DNA from 4 places in the Streptomyces sp. NPDC026673 genome. Region 3 is predicted to be linked to each of the others. Evidence: riboswitches for the same ligand, from Rfam matches in the RefSeq annotation. Region 3 holds a riboswitch; each other region holds the start of a gene.
The links. A riboswitch is a leader RNA that binds a small molecule or an ion and turns the genes downstream of it on or off. The one in region 3 is predicted to bind cobalamin.
Positions count from the first base shown of each region.

Region 1: another riboswitch for cobalamin. It lies ahead of AB0F62_RS27730 (prenyltransferase/squalene oxidase repeat-containing protein); the one in region 3 lies ahead of AB0F62_RS39185 (prenyltransferase/squalene oxidase repeat-containing protein).
Region 2: another riboswitch for cobalamin. It lies ahead of AB0F62_RS16110 (ribonucleoside-diphosphate reductase subunit alpha); the one in region 3 lies ahead of AB0F62_RS39185 (prenyltransferase/squalene oxidase repeat-containing protein).
Region 4: another riboswitch for cobalamin. It lies ahead of AB0F62_RS12120 (cobalamin biosynthesis protein); the one in region 3 lies ahead of AB0F62_RS39185 (prenyltransferase/squalene oxidase repeat-containing protein).

Region 1 is NZ_JBEZXR010000047.1:48,190-51,777, forward strand. It holds gene AB0F62_RS27725 (MBL fold metallo-hydrolase) at 41-1,045, shown strand; cobalamin riboswitch at 1,324-1,450, shown strand; gene AB0F62_RS27730 (prenyltransferase/squalene oxidase repeat-containing protein) at 1,539-2,675, shown strand; gene AB0F62_RS27735 (SCO2322 family protein) at 2,672-3,295, shown strand.
Region 2 is NZ_JBEZXR010000019.1:82,702-86,289, forward strand. It holds gene AB0F62_RS16110 (ribonucleoside-diphosphate reductase subunit alpha) at 1-2,322, opposite strand, end outside; cobalamin riboswitch at 2,452-2,621, opposite strand; gene mctP (monocarboxylate uptake permease MctP) at 2,836-3,588, opposite strand, start outside.
Region 3 is NZ_JBEZXR010000107.1:14,103-17,690, forward strand. It holds gene AB0F62_RS39185 (prenyltransferase/squalene oxidase repeat-containing protein) at 1-2,092, opposite strand, end outside; cobalamin riboswitch at 2,276-2,420, opposite strand; cobalamin riboswitch at 2,502-2,576, shown strand; gene AB0F62_RS39190 (prenyltransferase/squalene oxidase repeat-containing protein) at 2,704-3,588, shown strand, end outside.
Region 4 is NZ_JBEZXR010000012.1:60,918-64,505, reverse strand. It holds gene AB0F62_RS12125 (cobyric acid synthase) at 1-909, opposite strand, end outside; gene AB0F62_RS12120 (cobalamin biosynthesis protein) at 906-1,892, opposite strand; cobalamin riboswitch at 1,946-2,075, opposite strand; gene AB0F62_RS12115 (hypothetical protein) at 2,249-2,488, opposite strand; gene AB0F62_RS12110 (inorganic phosphate transporter) at 2,526-3,588, opposite strand, start outside.

The DNA.
Region 1 (3,588 bases), on a different contig from region 3:
ATGGTGGGCAATGCATGCGACGCTGCGGAGAGGGGACCTCATGGAGCACGGCGACGGCATCTGGAGCATCCCGGTCCCGATCCCCGACAACCCCCTGGGCCACACCCTGGTCTACGTCGTCGACACCGACCGCGGCCCCGTCCTGGTCGACACCGGCTGGGACGACCCGGCCTCCTACGACGCCCTCGCCGACGGTCTCACCGCGCTCGGCACCTCCCCGACCGACATCCACGGCGTCCTCATCACCCACCACCACCCCGACCACCACGGCCTGTCCGGCCGGGTCCGCGAGGCCTCCGGCGCCTGGATCGCCATGCACGCCGCCGACACCGCGATCGTCCGCCGGGCCCGCCGCGCGGAACCGGGGCTCTGGCTGGACTACCTCGCCGCGAAACTCGCCGCCGCCGGCGCCCCCGAGGAACACCTCGCCCCGCTGCGGGCGGTGCGCGCCGAGCGCCGCGCCCGGCCCGTACCGGGCCTGCGGCCCGCCCTCCCCGACCGCGAGATCGTCCCCGGCGAGCGGGTGCCGCTGGCCGGGCGCGCCATCCGCGCGATCTGGACCCCGGGCCACACCCCCGGCCACGTCTGCCTCTTCGAGGAGGACGGACGCCGCCTCTTCTCCGGCGACCACCTGCTGCCCGGGATCTCACCCCACATCGGCCTGTACGAGGACCCCGACGACGCGACCGTCGGCGACCCCCTGGGCGACTACCTCGACTCCCTGGAACGCGTCGCCCGGCTCGACCCCGCCGAGGTGCTGCCCGCCCACAAGCACCCCTTCACCGACGCCGGCGCCCGCGTGCGCGAGCTGCTGGACCACCACGCCGACCGCCTCGCATCGCTCCGCGCCCTGATCGCCGAGGCCCCGCGCACCCCGTGGCAGCTGGCCGAGGCCATGCAGTGGAACCGCCCCTGGGAGCAGATCCCCTTCCCCTCCCGGAACATCGCCGTCGCCGAGGCCGAGGCGCACCTGCGCCGCCTGGTCAAGCTCGGGCACGCCGAGCCCGTCCCGGGATCGGACCCGGTCGCCTACACCGCGGTGTGAGCCCGCGCGGACAGGCGGGGTGGAGCAAGGAGCGGGTCGAACGCCGAGCCCGGCGAGGCGGAGAAGGGAGACGCGGCGGTGGGGACACCTCCCGGGCCCGAAGGGCCGCGGGGGACCGCGGCGACCGACGACAACGCCGCCGGGCGAGAGCCGTCGGCACACGACCGCCACCCCGCCTGTCCGCACGGCCTCGCAGGTGGCCGTGGAGCCGCCGGTGTGAGCCAGACCGCACACGGCCGGGCACGGCACGGCGCGCGGTCCCGGCTAAGGTGTGGTCGACACACCAAGTCCAATCACGTCCGAGTGGGGGAAGCCGGTGCGAATCCGGCGCTGACCCGCAACCGTGAGCCGTCCCCGTCCGGGGAGGGCCCAGCCGGAGCACCCGCGCGGACGGGAGCGGCTCTTCCGTCGAGGTACACGGAGCCGGAGCCCGGTGCCGTGACCGCGCGCCCGCATCCGTCTGCGCGACCGCTCACCCGAAAGGCACCACCCGATGCACCTGCGCCGCACCGCCGCGGCCGCCCTGGCCGCCTTCAGCACGCTCCTCATAGCCGCGTCGCCCTCGCCGTCGCCCGCGGCGGCACCCGCCGCGCTGTACGGGGACGGCGACCCCACGTACGACGGCGTCTGGCGCCAGTCGTACGCGCTGCTGGCACTCCACGCGGCCGACACGGACCCGGCCGGGGACGCGGTGGAGTGGCTCGCCAAGCAGCAGTGCGCGGACGGCGGCTTCGCCTCCTACCGTCCCGACCCGACGGTGCCGTGCGACCCGAAGACCGAGGACACCAACGCCACCGGCATCGCCGTGCAGGCGCTCGCCGCCCACGGGCAGGACTTCGCCGTCAAGCGCGCCGCCGACTGGCTGGCCAAGGTGCAGAACCGCGACGGCGGCTGGTCCTACAACCCCGGCGGCGCCTCCGACGCCGACTCCACGGCCGTCGTCATCGGCGGCCTCAAGGCCGCGAAGACCGACGTCAAGTCCGTGACCACCGACGGCCAGTCGCCCTACGACGCGCTGCGCTCCCTCCAACTGGCCTGCGGCAAGAAGGACGGCGGCGCCTTCGCCTACCAGCCCGACCCCAAGTCCGGGGCCCTCGCGGCCAACGCCAAGGCCACCGCGGACGCCGTGCGCGGCGCCGAAGGCGCGGGCTTCGTGGTCGAGGCCCCCGGCCGCGACACCCCGGTGCGCGACGAGTGCGGCGGCGGAGCCTCCGACGCGGGCGCCGCCTGGCTCGCCCGTCAGCTCACCGCGGGCGGCAGCCACTTCGACGCCGTCACCCCGGGCTCCGACCAGAAGAACCCCGACTTCGGCACCACCGCCGACGCCGTCGTCGCCCTCGCCGCCGGCGGGCACCTCGACGCCGCCAAGGGCGGCTACAAATGGCTCGCCGCCAACTCCGACGCCTGGGCCAAGGACAACCCCACCGCCCTCGCCCAGCTCGCCCTCGCCGCGTACGCCACCGGCAACCCCATGCGGGACCACATCACGCGGCTCAGCGCCCTCGGCCCGGTCGCGCAGCAGAAGCCCGAGTCCTCGGGCGGCAGTTCGGTGTGGTGGATCGTCGGCGCCTGCCTGGTCGCCGGCATCGGCATCGGGGTGCTGCTCGCCGGCCGGAAGCACCGGCTGTGAGGCGGCCGCCCCTCACGGCGGCGGCACTCCTGACAGCCCTGCTGGCCGCCCTCGTCGCGACACCCGCGCAGGCGGCCAGCTACCGGTACTGGTCGTTCTGGCAGCGTGACACGGCCACCGGCGACTGGACGTACGCCCAGACCGGCCCCGCCCTCAGCCGCCCCGCCGACGGCAGCGTCGAGGGCTGGCGCTTCGGCGTCAGCCCCGACGCCGACTCGGCCGCCCGCCCCCGGGGAGCGGCCCGCTTCGCCGCCGTCTGCGACGGGACCCCGGCCCGGCCCGGCACCAAGCGCGTCGCGCTGCTGCTCGACTTCGGCACCGCCGCCGACGCCCCGGCCGCCCGCACCGCCTGCGCCCGCGTCCCCTCCGACGCCACCTCCGCCGACGCCCTGGCCGCCGTCGCGGCCCCGCTGCGCTACAACTCCGCGGGCCTCGTCTGCGCCATCACCGGCTACCCCGCCACGGGCTGCGGCGAGCAGGTCGCCGACGACGCCGCGCCCCCCGCCCCCGCCCCCTCCTCCGGCCCGGCGCTCGGCACGTACGGCGCCGCGGCCGCCGTCCTGGCCGTCGCCGCGGCCGCCGCCTGGCAGGTCCGCCGCCGCCGGAACGACCGCCCATGACCTCCGGTGCGACCCTGGCCCGCCCCCTGCGGGCCCTCGCCCTGTTCCCGCGGCTGCGCCCGCGCACCGGGAACGGCTCGGCCACCCCCGCCGCCCGCAGTACCGGCGCCGACGCACCACCCCGGCCGCGGCGGCGGTCGGTCCTCCCGTCCGGTGACACCCCCGGCGAACCGCGCACGGCCGGCACGACCGCCGCGCAGGTACCGGACACCCCTCCCGACCGCCGGACAGCGATACGGCGCCGCGACGGATCGGCCACCGCGGCCGCCCCCACCACCGAGGGCGCGGCGCCC
Region 2 (3,588 bases), on a different contig from region 3:
GGGCGTCGCCTGCACGGGGATCGGGGCCGCCGCGCGGGCGGACTGCGCGATGCGCGTGGCCGGGCGGGAGCGCAGGTAGTACGTCGTCTTCAGGCCCTGCTTCCAGGCGTACGCGTACATCGAGCTGAGCTTGCCGATGGTGGGCGAGGCCATGAAGAGGTTGAGCGACTGGCTCTGGTCGAGGTACGGGGTGCGGGCCGCGGCCATGTCGATCAGGGCGCGCTGCGGGATCTCCCAGGCGGTGCGGTACAGCTCGCGGACGTCCGCGGGGATCCAGTTGAAGCCCTCGACGGAGCCGTTGGACTCGCGCAGCGCGTCACGGGTCTGCGTGTCCCAGACGCCGAGCTTCTTCAGGTCGGCCACGAGGTAGGAGTTGACCTGCAGGAACTCACCGCTCAGCGTCTCGCGCTTGAAGAGGTTGGAGACCTGCGGCTCGATGCACTCGTACACGCCCGCGATCGAGGCGATCGTGGCGGTCGGGGCGATCGCCAGCAGCAGCGAGTTGCGCATGCCGGTGGCGGCGACGCGGGCACGCAGCGCCTCCCAGCGCTCGGGCCAGTTCTCCTCGGTGTCGTAGTGGTCCGGGTGCAGCACGCCGCGGGCGGCGCGGGTCTGCGACCAGGCCGGGTGCGGGCCGTGGCGCTCGGCGAGGTCGCAGGAGGCCTCGTACGCGGCGAGCATGATGCGCTCGGCGATCTTCGTGGAGAGCGCCTTGGCCTCGGCGGAGTCGAAGGGCAGCCGGAGCTTGAAGAAGACGTCCTGCAGGCCCATCGCGCCCAGGCCGACCGGGCGCCAGCGCTCGTTGGAGGCGGCGGCCTGGGAGGTGGGGTAGAAGTTGATGTCCACGACGCGGTCGAGGAAGGTGACGGCGGTGCGGACGGTGGCGTCCAGCCGCTCCCAGTCGATGGCTTGCTCCCCGACGCCGCCGTCCTCGACGACGAACGCGCCCAGGTTGACCGAGCCGAGGTTGCAGACCGCGGTCTCGCCGTCGTCGGTGACCTCCAGGATCTCCGTGCAGAGGTTGGAGGAGTGGATGACGCGGCCGGGCTCGGCGGTCTGGTTGGCGGTGCGGTTGGAGGCGTCCTTGAAGGTCATCCAGCCGTTGCCGGTCTGCGCCAGGGTGCGCATCATGCGGCCGTACAGCTCGCGCGCCGGAATGGTCCTGCGGGCCAGCCCCGATGCCTCGGCCTTGCGGTAGGCGGCGTCGAACTCCTCGCCCCACAGGTCGACCAGCTCGGGCACGTCGGCGGGGGAGAAGAGCGACCACGGGGCATCGGCGTCGACGCGGCGCATGAACTCGTCCGGGATCCAGTGGGCCAGGTTGAGGTTGTGGGTGCGGCGCGCCTCCTCACCGGTGTTGTCGCGCAGCTCCAGGAACTCCTCGATGTCCGCGTGCCAGGTCTCCAGGTAGACGCAGGCCGCGCCCTTGCGGCGGCCGCCCTGGTTGACGGCGGCGACGGAGGCGTCGAGGGTGCGCAGGAACGGGACGATGCCGTTGGAGTGGCCGTTGGTGCCGCGGATCAGCGAACCGCGGGAGCGGATCCGGGAGTAGGACAGGCCGATGCCGCCGGCGTGCTTCGACAGCCGCGCCACCTGGTGGTAGCGGTCGTAGATGGAGTCCAGCTCGTCCAGCGGGGAGTCCAGCAGGTAGCAGGAGGACATCTGCGGGTGCCGGGTGCCGGAGTTGAAGAGTGTGGGTGAACTGGGCAGGTAGTCCAGCCGGCTCATCAGGCCGTAGAGCGCCTCGACCTCGTCCACGGAGCGGACGGAGTGGTCCTCGGCCAGGCCGCCGGCCACACGGAGCATGAAGTGCTGCGGGGTCTCGATGACCTGGCGGGTGATCGGGTGGCGCAGCAGGTAGCGGCTGTGCAGGGTGCGCAGGCCGAAGTAGCCGAAGCGGTCGTCGGCGCCGCCGGCGAGCGCCCCGTCGACGAGCGCGTCCAGACGCGCGGCGTGCTCGGCCACGAACGCGGCGGTGCCGTCGGCGATCAGGCCCTCGCGGTGGCCCACCGCGATCGACGCGGAGAACGAGACCGCGCCCTGGCCGGCCGCCTCGTCGGCGATGGCGAGGGTGAGCAGACGGGCGGCGAGCCGCGAGTACTGCGGGTCCTCCGCGATCAGCCCGGCGGCGGCCTCGGTGGCCAGCGCCCGCAGTTCCGCCTCGTCCGCCGCCGCGCTGCGGCCCCGCAGGGCGGCGGCGGCGACCCGGCCGGGGTCGGTGTCGGGGAGGTCTGCGGTCAGTTCCGTCAGAACGCGCAGCAGCTCGGCTCCGGTTGAGGCGGGTTCCGATGCGGTGGCGGGTGCGGCGGGCGCGATGGTCACGTGTGCTCTCTCCCTCGTACGGCGGCGACGCGGAGGAGCGACGGTGCGCACGCAGGGCAGGGCAGGGCATGCCGCGGCGCGTCCGCCGGCCCAACCCGCGAGGCCCGGACACTTCACCGTCCGGGCGGCGTGCCGGACGGTGCCGTCGGCAGGTACTCGGACTCGCGGGCATGCCTCAAGGCATCCGCACACCGTTGCGGGGCAGTCCCGGATTCCCACCGGCTTCCCCTGCGGCGACAGCGGAGTTGAGCATACATCTAGTGGCGCCCGTCCGTGACGCCACCAGATGTTGTGTCGATGCGGTTACAGAGCGACGGGTTCGGGCGTGCCGGTCGCGGCCGCGCCGGCTTCGGCGACGCGGCGACCGCGCGCCACCGGCTCACCCGCGGGGCGGACACCAGCCCGCAGCCGTACCGCCGTACCCTCCGCCGCCCGGAGCCGGCCCGTACGGCACGACGACGGGCCGCCGCCCCGTCCCAGGGCGGCGGCCGTGATCCGTGGCCGGAGCGGCGGTCAGTGACCGGCGCCCACCGGCAGGTCCTTCCGGACGCCCGGGTCGTCGGCGTCCGCGGTGAAGTCGCCCTCGGCGGTCTCGTCCACGCCCTCGGGGGCCTTGAGGGCCTTGAGGACGAAGGTGAGGACGACGGTGACCACCACGTTGAGCACGAAGGCGGTCAGGCCGATGTAGCCGATCTGCCCGATCACCGGGATGGTGTCGGAGGAGCCGCCGAAGTGCTTCTGTGCCGGGCTCGCGACGCCGTACGCCACCCAGGTGCCGTAGATCATGCCGACCGCCCAGCCGGCCAGCAGTGCCCAGCGGTGGAACCAGCGCGTGAACAGGCCGCCGACCAGGGCGGGGAACGTCTGCAGGATCCAGATGCCGCCGAGCAGCTGGAAGTTGATCGCGACCGTCTTGTCCATGGTGAGGACGAAGACCAGGGCGCCGACCTTGACCAGCAGCGAGACCACCTTGGAGACCTGGGTCTCCTGTGCGGGGGTGGCGTCCGGCTTGAGGAAGTCCTTGTAGATGTTGCGGGTGAAGAGGTTCGCCGCGGCGATCGACATGATCGCGGCCGGCACCAGCGCACCGATGCCGATCGCGGCGAAGGCCACGCCCGCGAACCAGGACGGGAACATGTTCTCGAACAGCTGCGGGATCGCCAGCTGGCCGTTGTAACCCTTGACCCCGGCCCCGACGCCGCTGGCCAGCGCCATGAAGCCGAGCATCGCCAGCAGGCCCAGCATCAGCGAGTACAGCGGCAGCAC
Region 3 (3,588 bases):
CGTTCGTGGACGGGATCAGGCTCGGCCAGGCGCCGTTGTCCTGCTGGAGGCTCTCCAGGTACGCGATCGGGTCCTCGGCCGCGGACTTCTCGCCGGCGCGCAGCTGCGCCATGATCGCCAGTGACTGGGAGAACACCGAAGGGGCGTAGGTGTAGGCGCCCTTGGCGGGGCAGGAGGTGTCCGGGGCGGTGCTCGGCTTCGCGCAGACCGCCTTGTCCAGGGCGGCGATGAGGTCCTCGCCGCCGAAGTCGCGCGGGTCCCGGCCGACGGACTCGGCCAGGAGCGCGGCCTTGCCGATCGATCCGCCGCCCGCGTACGGGGTTCCGGCGCCGGTCCAGTCCTGGAGGGTGCGGCCCTCGCCGTCCTTGCCGCCCTTGTCGAGGAAGTCGACGATGCCGCGCAGCGCGGCGTTGTCCAGGCCGGTGGCGGCCAGCGCGTAGGCGCCGTCGATGGTCAGGCCGAAGTCGGCGCGTTCGGAGCCGGGTCCCGCGGTGTAGTAGTGGCCCTGCTTCAGGTTCCCGTCGCTGGTGAGGTAGGCGACGCCCTTCTTCAGGTCGGGTCCGTCCCCGGCGGGGGTGCCGGGGCCGCCGGTCGGCGTGGGCGAGGTGGGCGGGTCCGTCGGCTCGTCGCTCTTCGCGGTGAGGTCGACGAGGCTCGTACGGGCCCCGGCGGCGACCGCGGGCGGCGTCGGATAAAGGGACGCGTCGGTGGCGCCCTCCTCGAAGCCGAAGCCGCCGTCGCCGAGTTGCTGCCGGGACAGCCACGCGACCGCCGTGTCGGCACGGCCGGTGTCGCCGAGGGAACGCAGGGCCTGCGAGGCCCAGGCGGTCGCGGCGATGCTGCCCGTGGTGGCGCCGGTGTAGCCCGGGAACGAGCCGTCCCCGCGCTGGGCCTTCTTCAGGTAGGCGCGGGCCTTGGCGACGGCGTCCTCGTGGCCGCCGGCCTTGTTCAGGACCAGGGCGACGAGTCCGGTGGTGGCCGGGTCGCCGTCGCAGAACTCACCGGGCCGGATGAGGATGCTGGTGACGCCGCCGTCCCGGCACTGGACCTGGGTCAGCCGGTCCACCGTGCCGGCCGGGGGAGTGACGCCCGCGCGCAGCAGGGCCAGCGCCGACAGGGCCTGGCCGTCGGTGTAGGTGGCGTTCCGGAAGTCGCCCTTGGCGGTGCAGCCGGGGGTGGGCTCGCCGGACTCGGGACCGGCCGCGCAGACGTTGTCTTCGAGGTCGCCGGTCAGGTCGTGGCCGCCGAAGTCCGCCGGGTCGCCGCCGGTGATCTCGGCCAGGAGCGCCAGACGCGCCGCGGCGGTGGCGTCGGGGGCCTCGTCTTTGCCGGCCGCGTAGGCGTAGTCGTCGGTGTGGGCGGTGAGGAACGCCGTGATCTTGTCGACGGTCTCGCTCCTGACGTCGGCGGCGGCCAGTGCGTACGCCGTTTCGGTCGTCAGAAGGAAGTTGGGGGTCTCGGCGCCGTCGTCGACGATGCGCTCGCCGTCGGTCAGCTTGCCTCTCAGCCACGTCGCGGCCGCGTCGAGGTCGACGTCGCCGGGCTCACCGGTGGGCTCGCCGGTCGGGTCCGTCGGCCCGCCTCCGCCGCCCGCGCGGACGTCGTCGGGGCTGAAGGAGGGCTTGCCGGTGGTGCCGCCGATGTCGGTGCCGCCGTAGACCCAGGCGTCGACGTCGCCGTCGTGAAGCTCGCGGGTCATGGCGCCGAACTGGCTGTAGCTCCAGTCGTCCTGGCCGGGCGAGGCGACCCAGTACGACCAGTACGCGGTGGCCGGAGGAGTCAGGAGACAGGCTTCCTTGTCCGGTGTCGGGTACTGCGTCCCCGAGTTGAACGAGTCGCGGCCGATGCGGCAGATGAAGGCCGGCCCGTCGTGCTCGGTGCCCGCGGTGGTGAACCCTCCCTCGTGAAGCAGTTCGTAGCCGGTTGTGGGGGTGAGGTCGCAGCCGCGCTCCACTGTGCCGCCGAACGGTCCGAAGTCGACGGCGACGACGGCTCCCTTCGTGGCGGTGCACTCGCCCACCGGACCGGCCGCCGCCGATGGGACGGTGAGAAACGTCACCCCGGCGCCCACCAGCAGGAACAGGGTGGCCATCAAGGCCGGCAGACGCCGTGTCCACCGCGCCCCCGCCCGTCCGTCTCTTCGACTGTCGGTCCCCACCACGGCCCCTCGTCATCGTCCCGGCACGGAACGGGTGTGGTTGAGGGGCCTCCACCGCGCGGGCAGGCCGCTGCCGGGAAAGACCGGTCGAACCACGCCGCAGTCCACGACGGCGTCTGTCGCTGAAGAACACGCTCCAGGCATTCCGGCTCGCCCGGACGGTGCCGGGCCTACGGTTGCGGGTCAGCGCCGGACTTCGACCGGCTTCCCCTGGAACAACATTGCGTATCAGCCGGATTGCAGCACGTCAGTGAATCCAGCGTCAAGGGCGCCTACTGAGCCCCTACTTGGGCAGGGGTGGCGGGTGCGACCGGTGTCGGGTAGCGTCCTGCGCTGCCGTGTGGGGGAATCCGGTGCGAATCCGGGGCTGACGCGCAGCGGTGTGGGACGGCGGGGGCCGTTCCGAGCCCGAATGCCCAGGCGGTGATGCACCCTCGGAAGCCGATCCACGCGTCCCGGACGGCGGCCACGCCCGCTGCTCCCACCTCGCGTCGCGAGGGCCCGGCACCGGGGACGGCCGGCGTCCCTCACCCCAGGAGCAGGCCATGTCCCTTGCCACGTCCTTCCGCCGCCCGGCGCTCACCGCGGCCGCCGCGCTGGGGGCGTTCGTCCTCACCGCGCAGCCGGCGCTGGCGACGTCCACCCCGGCGCAGATCGCCACCTCGAAGGCGAACGGCGTCGCCTACCTCAAGACCCTGCAGGCCGCCGACGGTTCGTACGCCGGCTCGGGCCTGTCCAACGAGTGGGCTTTCAGTGCCTTCGCGGCGGCCGGCACCGCCGCCGTCGACGTCACCCCGGGCGGCGACACCAGCAAGAACGCCAGAACCGTCTACCGGACCCTGCTCTCCACGACGACCTGGCCCTCCGCCTCCCCGGTCGTGACCGACTACGAGCGGGCGACGCTCAACGCCTACGCAGCAGGGATCGACCCGGCCCGCGTCAGCGCCTCGCGCAACCTGATCGCCGACATCTACGGCTACTGGCAGACCGCGGAGGCCGGCTACTTCGGCCCGTCGGCCAACTTCAACGGCACCGTCTTCGCGGCGCTGGCACTGGGTGGAGCCAAGACCCCGTCCGGCGCGGCGCGCATACCCCAGGCCCTGCGGGACGCGATCGTCACCCGCATCCGTGCCAACCAGCACAACGACGGCGGCTGGAACTACAGCAAGGCCGAGGGCAACCCCAGCCAGCTCGCCGCGACCAGCGACATCGACATGACCGGCGCGGCCATGGCCGCCCTGTGCGTCTCCGGGGTGCCCGCCACCGACACCGACATCGTGCAGGCCAAGGCGTTCCTCAAGAGCAAGCTCGTCGCGAACAGCGGCGCCTTCAACGCCATGTTCGGCGTCAACACCGACTCCAACGGCTGGGCCGTCTCCGGCCTGAACGCCTGCGGCATCAACCCGCAGACCGGCGACTTCCTCACCTCC
Region 4 (3,588 bases), on a different contig from region 3:
GAGGTCGGCGTCGGCCAGTTCCTCGGGCCGGTCGACGAAGCGGACGACGACGCCCGGCTCGGCGGCGAGGGCGTCCACGTCGGTGAAGTTCGACATCAGCGGCACCGCCGCCACGGCGACCCGCAGGATGTCCTCGCCGTGCGGCGGCGCCGTGTCCGACTCGCGGACGGTGCCGCGCAGCGACATCCGCAGCCCGTCCTCCTCGTCGATGCCGAGGCCGTGCCGGAACGGCAGCACCCCGTAGAAGCGGCGCCCGGTCAGCCCGCTCAGCATCTCCAGACCGGGCTCCAGCAGGGACACGTCGCCGCGGAACTTGTTGACCAGGTAGCCGCAGACCAGCTCCTGGTCCTCGGGGCTCAGCAGTGCCGTCGTCCCGAAGAACGAGGCGAACACCCCGCCCCGGTCGATGTCGCCGACGACGATCACCGGGAGCCGGGCGGCCCGCGCCAGGCCCATGTTGACGATGTCGCCCTGCCGCAGGTTGATCTCGGCGGGGCTGCCCGCGCCCTCGCAGATCACCGCGTCGTACCGGCCGCGCAGCTCCTCCAGGCAGCCGGTGACGGTCTCCAGCAGCTCCGCGCGGCTCCCGTTGTGGTAGCCGCGCGCGCTCATCTCTCCCACCGGGCGCCCCATCAGGACCACCTGGCTGGTGCGGTCCCCGCCGGGCTTCAGCAGCACCGGGTTCATCAGCGCCGAGGGCTCCACACGCGCGGCCTGCGCCTGCATCGCCTGGGCGCGGCCGATCTCGGCGCCCTCGCGGGTCACATACGAGTTCAGCGACATGTTCTGCGCCTTGAACGGCGCCACGGACACGCCCTGCCGCGTCAGCCACCGGCAGATCCCCGCCGTGACGACGCTCTTGCCGGCGTCCGACGTCGTTCCGGCGACCAGCAGACCCCCGCCCCTCATGCGTTCCTCCTCCGGGCGACCGCGCCCCACGCCAGGCGCCCGCCCACCGCGACCGCCAGCGCCAGCGCGCCGACCCGCCGCGACAACCGCGCCGCCCGTTCGATGTCCCGTACCTCCACCGCCCGGTTCCCCGCCCCCAGCACGGGCCGGTGCTCCACCCGCCCGCCATAGGCAAGCGTCCCCCCCAGGCGCACGCCCAACGCCCCCGCGAACGAAGCCTCCACCGGCCCCGCGTTCGGGCTGGGATGCCGGGCCCCGTCGCCGCGCCAGGCCCGCCAGGCACCCCGGGGGTCGGGCCCGGCCAGCACCGCGAGCGCGGCGGTCAGCCGGGCACCGGGATAGCCGGCCACGTCGTCCAGCCGGGCCGCCGCCCAGCCGAACCGCCGGTGCCTCGGCGACTTGTGACCCACCATCGCGTCGAGGGTGTTCACCGCCCGGAAGCCCACCAGCCCGGGGACGCCGCCCAGCGCGCCCCACACGAGGGCGCCGACGACGGCGTCCGAGGTGTTCTCCGCGACGGACTCCACGACCGCCCGCGCCAACTCCGCCTCGTCCAGCGCCTGCGGGTCGCGCCCGCACAGATGGGGCAGCCTCGCGCGCGCCGCCGCGGTGTCCCCCGCGGACAGGGCGGCGCCGATCGTGCGCGCCTCCCGTACCAGCGAGGTCCCGCCGAGCACGGCCCAGGTCGCAGCCGCCGTCAGGACGACGGAGGCGGGGGCGGAGCGGCGCACCGCGCGCTGCAGACCGGCCGCGGCCGCCACCGCGCCGCCGGCGCACAGCGCCGTGTGGAGGGCGCCCCTGCCGCGGTGGTCGGCCCACAACGCGCGCTCGAGGCCGGCGGCGGCACTTCCGAACGCCGCCACGGGGTGGCCGCGACGCGGGTCGGCGAGGACGAGGTCGGCGAACCAGCCCAGGGCGGCACCGGTGGCGAACGCGCACGGCGCCGCGGCGCCGCTGTCGGGTGAACGGCCGGAGCCGCGCATCACAGGAGTCCTCACTCAGGGTCCGCGCCCTGGTTCGACGTGACCGGCGACGAGAGTCTCCTGGCTCCCGGATCGGCGGCACCCCCGGCCTTCCAGCCCCTCGTTCGGGCCGTGGCCATGGGCGGGGGTCCGCTCCCCGGTGACAGTGGCGGGACCGCGCCGGATTCGCACCGGACTTCCTCTCCTGCCGCCGTTTGGCGGTTCCGATACCACCACGCCCCGCTGCGGCCCGTCAACTCACCGCGACGGCCTGTGGAAAAGAAGAAACCCCAGCTCACGGCCGGAGAGCCGGGAGCTGAGGTCAACTTCACACGGTGCCGCGCGAGGTCGCGGGGCGTGGAGCCGGGGCCGGACCGTCAGGAGACGATCAGGAAGATCCCGTACGCCACGGCCGCCGCGCACAGCGCGAAGCACAGGTAGGCGCCGGAGCGGGCCAGGGCGGTCGGGCCGCCGGCGGAGGCGGTGCCCGCCTCGCCGGTGGCCGTGGCGCGCTTGGACAGGCCCACGATGCCGAGGGTGAACAGGCCGACGAGTCCGACGGTCACGGCGAGACTGACGCCGAAGACGGAGCCGAGGGCAGCCCAGTCGATGTGCATGGTGCTGGTTCCTTCCGGGGCCGGTGCGGCGCCGCCGTCAGGCGGAGGCCTTGGCGGGGTCGACGTCGGCGGCGGTGGCGGTCAGGCCCGCGGGCGGCGGGATCACTGCGGCGATGGCCGTGGTGATGACGCCCGGCTCCTCGGCGTCGTCGTGGCCGTCGTTGACGTTGGTGTGGTCGACGGGCTTGCGGCGGGAGGCGAGCCAGATCGCGGTGCACGCGGCGAGCGCCAGGACGGCGACCGTCGCGACGCCCCAGTCACCCTGGTCGGCCAGGAGCGCGGCGCCCGCGGCGACCAGGCCGGCGGCCGGCAGGGTCAGCCCCCACGCGACGAACATCCGGCCCGCGGTGCTCCAGCGGACGACACCGCCCTTGCGGCCGACGCCGGCACCCATGACGGCGCCGGAGCAGACCTGCGTGGTGGAGAGCGAGAAGCCGAGGTGCGAGGAGGCCAGGATGACGGTCGCGGCGCCGGTCTGGGCGGCGAAGCCCTGCGGCGGCTGGATGTCGGTGATGCCCTTGCCCATGGTGCGGATGATCCGCCAGCCACCGATGAAGGTGCCGAGCGCGATCGCCATGCCGGCCGAGACGATGACCCACAGCGGCGGGTCGGAGTCGGGGGCGACGACGTTGCCGGCGATCAGGGCGAGGGTGATGACACCCATGGTCTTCTGCGCGTCGTTGGTGCCGTGGGCGAGGGAGACGAGTCCGGCCGAGGCGATCTGCCCGGCGCGGTAGCCCTTGGCGGTCGCCTTCGGGTCCGCGTGGCGGCCGATGCGGTAGGTCAGGCGGGTCGCCAGGGTCGCCGCGACACCGGCGACGATCGGGGCGCAGACCGCGGGGATGAGGACCTTCATGACGACCGCGTCGCCGTTGACCGCGCCGAAGCCGGCGGAGGCGACGGAGGCGCCGATGAGGCCGCCGAAGAGGGCGTGAGAGGAACTGGAGGGCAGCCCCGCCAGCCAGGTCAGCAGGTTCCAGACGATCGCGCCGACGAGCCCCGCGAAGATCACTTCGGGCCTGATGCCCGCGCTCTCGTCGAGGATGCCGCCGGAGATCGTCTTCGCCACCTCAACGGAGAGGAAGGCGCCGACGAGGTTG